Regions from separate parts of the Kitasatospora sp. NPDC048715 genome, predicted to be linked through region 1. Evidence: riboswitches for the same ligand, from Rfam matches in the RefSeq annotation. Region 1 holds a riboswitch; the other holds the start of a gene.
The links. A riboswitch is a leader RNA that binds a small molecule or an ion and turns the genes downstream of it on or off. The one in region 1 is predicted to bind thiamine pyrophosphate.

Region 2: it holds a riboswitch for thiamine pyrophosphate, as region 1 does, so the genes downstream of both, thiC (phosphomethylpyrimidine synthase ThiC) here and ACGFSC_RS01165 (cytosine permease) in region 1, are expected to answer to the same signal.

What each region holds. Positions count from the first base shown of each region.
Region 1 covers NZ_JBICVH010000001.1:243,765-247,851, forward strand. The annotation lists gene ACGFSC_RS01160 (glycerophosphodiester phosphodiesterase family protein) at 1-293, opposite strand, end outside; gene ACGFSC_RS01165 (cytosine permease) at 435-1,853, opposite strand; TPP riboswitch at 1,846-1,990, opposite strand; gene ACGFSC_RS01170 (trypsin-like peptidase domain-containing protein) at 2,235-4,087, shown strand, end outside.
Region 2 covers NZ_JBICVH010000021.1:25,309-29,395, forward strand. The annotation lists gene tenA (thiaminase II) at 1-262, shown strand, start outside; gene ACGFSC_RS33705 (hypothetical protein) at 345-1,616, opposite strand; gene ACGFSC_RS33710 (DUF5326 family protein) at 1,895-2,095, shown strand; TPP riboswitch at 2,317-2,451, shown strand; gene thiC (phosphomethylpyrimidine synthase ThiC) at 2,446-4,087, shown strand, end outside.

The DNA of each region.
Region 1 (4,087 bases):
CGGCCGGTCTTCCAGGCGCCGAAGTCGTAGGCCTCCAGCTCGGCGAGGGTCATCGCCGAGACGGTGCCCCGGCCGTTGGAGACCCGGCCGATCCGGCGGTCGTGCACGCAGACCAGCGCGCCGTCGGCGGTGACCCGGACATCGCACTCCAGCGCGTCGGCGCCCTCGTCGAGCGCGCGCCGGTAGGCCGCGAGGGTGTGCTCGGGCAGGGCGTGGGAGGAACCGCGGTGGGCGATCACCTGGACGGACGGCACGGTGCGCGCCGCCGGCGAGGACAGGTCTGGGCTGGTCACAGGCCCAACGATAGGCGGCACAGGTGAAGCGCGGACAAAGACGGCCCCAACCTGTGGGGCCGTCTTCCTTCCCGCGGGGCCGTCCCGGCCGGGCCCGCGGGGCCGGGCCGCCCCCGCTTCGCCCGGTGCGGGGCGGCCCGCTCAGTGCCGGTCGGCGCGGCGGGAGAGCGGGGTGAGCGCCCAGGTGACCAGGGCGGGCACCAGGAAGGCGAACAGCGAGGCGGAGGTCCACTCCTGCGGGGTGAAGTGCAGCGACTCCTGGGCCGAGGTCCAGAAGTCCGTCCACCAGCCGGCCACCTTGGTCGGCGCGATGAACTGGTAGACCGCGAAGCCCAGGGCCCACGGCAGCAGCATCGGCCAGCGGGACGGCGCGTCGGCGGAGAGGTTCCAGCCGCGCCGCCCGGCACCGAGGAAGTAGTCCACCACGAGCACCGCCAGCAGCGGCACGAACACCGAGCCGATCAGACCGAGGAAGCCGTAGTAGGTGTCGGTGAACTCGTCGATCCGCAGCGCCAGCACGGTGGTCAGCGCGCCGATCGCGCCGGAGAGCACCCGGCGGTCCACCTTCGGCAGCAGGTTCTGCACCGACATCGCCGTCGAGTACACGTTGGCGAAGGACTGGTCCGTCTCGCGCAGCACCAGCACCAGCAGGAACAGCCAGCCGGCCCAGACCCCGAGGAAGGAGTCGAAGATCCGGTTCGGATCGCCGTCCGACTGCAGCAGCGCCATCAGGCCGAGCACGTAGCACCAGACCTGGGCGATCGTGTAGCCGGAGAAGCTGCCCCAGAACGCCGAGCGCGGGGAGCGCGAGTGCCGGGTGTAGTCGGCGGCCAGCGGGACGAAGGAGACCGACACGGCGATCATCGCGTCGGTGGCGCCCAGGAAGCCGTGCCAGTTGCCCGCCCCCGGGTCCGGCACGCCCTGGCGGCCCAGCTGGACGGTGAAGTACACCATGGCCACCGCGACCGCCCCGGCCACGAAGCGGCGCAGCACCGCGATCGAGCCCAGCGGCCAGATGGTCAGCGCCGTGGTCAGCGCGCCCGCGAGCAGGACGAACAGCCAGCGGTAGCCGGTGGTGTGCGCGACGGTCTGCGCGCCCGCCGAGATGGTCAGCAGCTCGAACACGCCCCAGCCGATGCACTGCACGATGTTCAGCACCGTCGGCAGGTACGACAGCCGGGTGCCGAACAGCCCGCGCAGGTTCGCCATCGCGGGGGCGCCGGTGCGGGCCCCGATCAGCGAGGCCACGCCGAGCATCGCGGTGCCGACCGCCGTACCGACCGTGATCGCGGTCACCGCGGCGGCCAGCGACAGCTCGCTGCCGGGGGCGCCGAGCACGGTGGCGGCGGTGGAGAAGCCGATCAGGCTGACGCCCAGGTTCATCCAGAGCGCGAAGTGGTCCCGGAAGCGCAGCGTGCGCGGCGGCTCGGTGTCCAGCACCAGGGGCGCTTCGACGTGCTCGGGGCGCTCCAGGACGGCGGTCGCGCCCGCGGCGGAGGCGTCCGCACCGGGGGCGGGAACGTTCGCGCCCGAAGAAGAGGATGGCGAAGCAGGCGGCATGGCCGATACTCCCTACGCCGGCATTACCCGGACAGGTTCCGGCGGTCAGCGCCCCCTCGACCGTCCGTCACTCGTGTGGCGTACGGTCGACATGCGCACTCTCAGCCTGGTGGGTCCAAGCTCCCGCGTGTCAGTTTGGAGCGACAGGCTAACCGGCACGGGGGCGAACGCCCAAGGCCGAGGGTGCGCGGTCCGCATCGCGGGACGCCCGGCGGGGGAGGGGAGCCTCGGCCGTCGGTGCCGGCGTCGGTGCCGGTGTCGGGTGTCGGCGTCTGCGTCGGCTAAGGATTCTTATGAGTTCTTCAGAGGGGTCCTTACGGCAATCGAATCGACAGTGCGAAAAACTATGGTCCTTGGTTCTGCCAGCTATGGAGGTCGTCCGTGAGCACCGAGCGCGAGGTTGGGCCCACCGGGCCGCAGGGGGAGCAGCCCGCCGGGCCGGGGGCGGCCGAGTCCGCTTCCGAAGGCCCCGCTCAGGGCGGGCACCAGCCGACCATGGCCTTCCGGCGGGTGCCCGAGCCGGAGTCGGGCGCCGTCGAGGCCGCCCCCGTCGAGGCGGCACCGCCCGTCGACGCCGTCGCGGCCGAGGGTGTCCCGGCCGAGGGCGGGCACAAGCCCACCGTCGCCTTCACCAAGGTGCCCGCCCCGGAGGCCCCCGCGGCCCCCGCGGCGCCCGCCGCCGAGCAGCCGGCCGTCGACCCGGTCACCGGCTACATCGACGCGCCGCCGCCGGTCCTGCCGCCCGCCCCGCAGGCTCCGGCGGCCCCGCCCGCCGCGCCCGCCCAGGCCGCGGCCCCCGCCGCCCCGGCGCTGCCGCCGGCCGACAACCCGTACGCCACCCCGACCCACGGCGTCCCGGCGGCCGGCACGCACGAGGGCTACGGCGCCGCTGCGGCCGCCCCCGTCGCGCACGAGGGCTACGGCGCCGCCCCGGTCGCGCCCGCCGTCCCCGCCGCGCACGGCCACCACCCCTTCGGGGCCGGTCAGCCGCTCGGCGGCTGGGGCCCCACCCACGACTCCACCTCCGGCGGCGCGGGCTACCCCGGCGGCCCGGCGGGCCCGTTCGGCTACCCGGCGGACCACCCCGGCGGTCCGGTCGGCCCCGGCGGCCCGCGCAAGAAGCGCGGCGGCCTGGTCGCCCTGATCGCGGCCGTCGCGCTGGTCGCCGGTGTCGCCGGCGGCGTGCTCGGCGTGACCGTCACCGACAACACCGACCGCGGCAGCTCCGCGAACGACCACCGCAGCACCACCGTGCAGGCCAGCGACACCCAGAAGAACGAGCCCGCCCCCGGCTCGATCGCCGCCATCGCGCAGAAGGCGCTGCCCAGCGTCGTCACCATCAAGGCGCAGGGCAACGGCGAGTCGGGCACCGGCACCGGCTTCGTCTTCGACACCGAGGGCCACATCCTCACCAACAACCACGTGGTCGCGCCGACCCTCAACGGCGGCAAACTGACCGTCAAGTTCGCCGACGGCAGCTCCTACAGCGCCTCGGTGCTGGGCCACGCCGAGGGCTACGACGTCGCCGTGGTCAAGATCGACAACCCGCCGAAGAGCAAGCTGACCCCGCTGCCGCTGGCCGACTCCGACAAGGTCAACGTCGGTGACGCCACCGTCGCGATCGGTGCGCCGTACGGCCTGGAGTCCACCGTCACCAGCGGCATCATCAGCGCCAAGGACCGCCCGGTGGCCTCCGGCGACGACACCGGCTCGCAGGCCTCGTACATGAACGCCCTGCAGACCGACGCCTCGATCAACCCCGGCAACTCCGGCGGCCCGCTGCTCGATTCCGGCGGCGCGGTGATCGGCATCAACTCGGCGATCCAGTCCAACGCCTCCGCCAACGGCCGGGCCGGCAGCATCGGCCTGGGCTTCGCCATCCCGATCAACCAGGCCAAGTGGGTCGCGGACACCCTGATCAAGACCGGCAAGCCGGTCTACGCCAAGCTCGACGTGCTGCGCAACGACGACTACAAGGGCGACGGCGCGCAGATCCAGACCAAGGACATCCAGGGCCAGCCGGCCGTCACCCCCGGCGGCGCGGCCGACAAGGCCGGCCTCAAGCCGGGCGACGTCATCACCAAGCTCGGCGGCGTGCCGATCGACAACGGCCCGGCCCTGGTCAGCCGGATCTGGACGCACAAGCCCGGCGAGACCGTCGACGTCGAGTACACCCGCAACGGCCAGACCTTCAACACCAAGGTCACCCTCGGTCAGCGCGAGGGCGACCAGTC
Region 2 (4,087 bases), on a different contig from region 1:
CTGCTACTGGATCTACGCCCGGGTCGGCGAGGCGCTGCTCGCCCAGGGCTCGCCCGACCCGCTGTACAGCAAGTGGATCGCCACCTACGGCGACGAGGCCTTCCAGTCGGTGGTCCGGCGGGTGCTGGCGCTCACCGACCGGCTCGGTGAGGAGCTGTCCGCGGCCGAGCGCCGCAAGGTGGTCGAGCACTTCGTGACCACCTCGCGCTACGAGTGGATGTTCTGGGACGCGGCCTGGCGCGGAGAGCGCTGGCCGGTCTGAAGCCGCGCGGGTGCGTCCGCCGGTCGTCCGCCGTCCGCACGGCACCTGTACGACGGGCGGACGACGGGCGGGCGGTGCCGGGTCAGCCGGTGACGAAGTAGCCGGTCAGGTCGGCGACGACGTTCACCGGGCCGCCGTGGTTGAAGACCGAGTAGGTGCCCCCGCCGGTGACCCCGGTGGTCACCGAGTTGGCGACGGTCTGCCCGGGTTCGACGTTCACGGTGGAGGTGTTCGGCGGCTGGCCCCCGCCCGGGAACACCGTGAGGTGGCCGGAGTCGGTCACGTCGGTGATCGTGACGTTGGCCTCGACACCCAGCACGTTCGGGACGGAGCCGTCCGCGGGCACGGCCTGGACGGCCGTGGTCGCCCCCTGCTGGAGCTTGCCGCCGGTGATCCGGGTGTCGAGGTTGCGGACCGGCGTCGTGAGCGCGCTGAACAGGCCCCTTCCGGACGGCCCGTAGTAGCCGACGACGTCGACGATCACGTGCACCCAGCCGGCGCGGTTGTAGACGTCGATCCGCCCGTCCGCGCCGACCGGCACCACGACCTGGTTCGCGACCGTCGATCCCACCGGGAAGTTGACGTTCGAGCCGTAGGCGGGCCGCTGCGTCCCGCTCGGGTACGCGGTCAGGAAGCTGTCCCAGGAGCCGTCCGTGGTGGTGACGTTGAGGACCACCGAGGTGGCGTCCGCGGTCCCCAGCTCGGGGCGGGCGACCTGGTAGCTGCGCACCGCGTCGCCGCCGAGCCGCCCGGTGCCGTCGCTGCGGCTGTCGGCGATCCGGGTCGGGGTCAGCGGGCCGTACTTGTCGGGCGCCGCGGTCCGGTAGTACCCGACCACGTCGAGCACGACATGGGCGGTGCCCGCGTTGTTGTAGACGTTGATCCACGGGGCGCCCCGGCCGACCGGACCGACCGCGATCGTGACCAGGTTGGAGATGGTCTGGCCGGCCTTGAAGTTGATGCTGGAGGTGGCGGGCTTGGTGCCGGCCGGGCCGGCCTTGGCGGCGAGCGTGACGAAGCCGTCGGCGGTCGGGTCGGTCACGGTGAGGTTGACCACCACGGCCGTGGCGTCGGTCGGCACGGCGGAGCCGCAGTACATCGGCGGGTGGCTGCCGCAGCGCTGCGACACCGGGGTGCTGTAGTACTCGCCTTCCTTGAGCGGTCCGAAGTGGTCGTGCGACGGGGTCTGGTCGTAGGAGCGGGTGTCCAGGATCCGGGTCGGGGACATCCCGACGAACCCGGCCGGTGCGGTCACGTCGGCGGCAGCGGTCACGGCCGCCGGTGCCGCGGCCGCCGGGACCGCGGCGAGCGCCGCCACGGTCAGGTTGAGCGCCGCGAGAGCGGCTGTGGACACGGCTGTTCTGGCCCGCATGATCAGGTTCCCCCCTGGTCGATGGCACCGGACGGGCGTTCTTCCGGCACTGGTTGGACGCTTGGGAACGCCGGGGGTTGTACGCCGCCGGACGAATTCTCGGGGGTCACCCGGGGGGTCGGGCTCGGGGTGATCTCGGGGTTCTCTCCGGGCCGTTGGGCCTCGTTCCGGCACTCGCGCCACCGTACGATCGAAGTACCGAAAGCAAGCGGGATGCGGCACCGGACGGCGGCCGACCCGAGGGGAGAAGAGGAACCGACATGGCTGAGCTCTGGAAGTCGCTGCCCTCCTGGGTGCGCAACATCGTCATCCCGGTGCTGGTCCTGGTGCTGGCCTGGAACATCGTCGCCTTCGTGTTCGGCGTCGTCGGCGCCCTGCTCTCGATCGTGATCAAGCTGCTGGTGGTGGTCGGCATCGCCGCCGCCGTGGTGGTCCTGGTGAAGAAGGCCGCCAAGAGCTGACCCACCACCCCGTAACGCCGCCCTGAGGCCCGGCCCCCCACGAGAGGGGGACCGGGCCTCGGCCGTTCTCCGGTATCCGATCGGCTACTGGTTGCGGTAGTAGCCGAAGAGGTCGACGACGACACCGGTCGCTCGACGGGGCGGGGTGACCGGCTCGTGGGGCGCTCTGGACCTGCGGCGATCGGCTCGCTACGGTGTTGGGCGTCGTGTGCAGGCAACACCGCCTGCGACGCGGGAGCTCGGAGCACCGGGCTGAGAGGACGCTGACCGGGACGTCGACGGACGGACCGACGGCTGCGTCGACCGCAGGAACCTGACCGGGTAATGCCGGCGTAGGGAGTAGAGGTCAGATGACCACGTTCGAAGCACAGCCGCAGTCTGCCCAGGGCGCCCCCAGCAGCGAGCGCACCGGCTACCCGACCCCGGCCTGGCGCAAGTCCTACCGCGAGGGGTCGCGTCCCGACCTGCGCGTTCCGTACCGCGAGGTGCGGCTCTCCAACGGCGGGTCCGTCCCGCTGTACGACACCTCCGGCCCGTACACCGACCCGTCCTTCGAGCCCGACGTGCGGCGCGGCCTGCCCGCCCTGCGGGACGCCTGGATCCGCCAGCGCGGCGACGTCGAGGAGTACGACGGCCGCGAGCCGCGCCCCGAGGACGACGGGATCAAGCACACCTCGCCGCGCGGCGGGAACCTGCGCAACCTGGACGCGGTCTTCCCCGGCCGGCCGCGTCGCCCGCTGCGCGGTCGCGGTGGCGTCGCCGTCACCCAACTCGCCTACGCCAAGCGGGGCTTGGTGACGCCGGAGATGGAGTTCGTGGCGCTGCGCGAGGGCCTGGCGCCGGAGTACGTGCGCGCCGAGGTGGCCCGCGGCCGGGCCGTCATCCCGGTCAACGTGAACCACCCGGAGGTGGAGCCGGCCGTCATCGGCACCAACTTCCTGGTGAAGATCAACGCCAACATCGGCAACTCCGCCGTCACCTCCTCGATCGAGGAGGAGGTGGAGAAGATGACCTGGGCCACCCGCTGGGGCGCGGACACCGTCATGGACCTCTCCACCGGCCGCAACATCCACACCACCCGCGAGTGGATCCTGCGCAACTCCCCGGTGCCGATCGGCACCGTGCCGCTCTACCAGGCCCTGGAGAAGGTGGACGGCAGGGCCGAGGAGCTGAGCTGGGAGGTCTACCGGGACACGATCGTCGAGCAGTGCGAGCAGGGCGTCGACTACATGACCGTCCACGCCGGCGTGCTGCTGCGCTACGTCCCGCTCACCGCGCGCCGCAAGACCGGCATCGTCTCGCGCGGCGGCTCGATCATGGCGGCCTGGTGTCTGGCCCACCACCAGGAGAACTTCCTCTACACCAACTTCGAGGAACTCTGCTCCATCCTGGCCTCCTACGACGTCACCTTCTCGCTCGGCGACGGCCTGCGCCCGGGCTCGATCGCGGACGCCAACGACGAGGCGCAGTTCGCCGAGCTGAAGACCCTCGGCGAGCTCGGCCGGATCGCCCGCGAGCACGACGTCCAGGTGATGATCGAGGGCCCGGGCCACGTCCCGATGAACAAGATCAAGGAGAACATGGATCTCCAGAAGGAGATCTGCGACGAGGCGCCGTTCTACACCCTCGGCCCGCTGACCACGGACGTCGCCCCCGGCTACGACCACATCACCTCGGGCATCGGCGCCGCGATGATCGCCTGGTGGGGCACCGCGATGCTCTGCTACGTGACCCCCAAGGAGCACCTGGGCCTGCCCAACCGGGACGACGTCAAGACCGGTGTGATCACCTACAAGATCGCCGCCCACGCCGCCGACCTGGCCAAGGGCCACCCCGGCGCCCAGGCCTGGGACGACGCCCTCTCCGACGCCCGCTTCGAGTTCCGCTGGGAGGACCAGTTCAACCTGGCCCTCGACCCGGAGACCGCCCGCGCCTTCCACGACGAGACCCTCCCCGCCGAGCCCGCCAAGACCGCGCACTTCTGCTCGATGT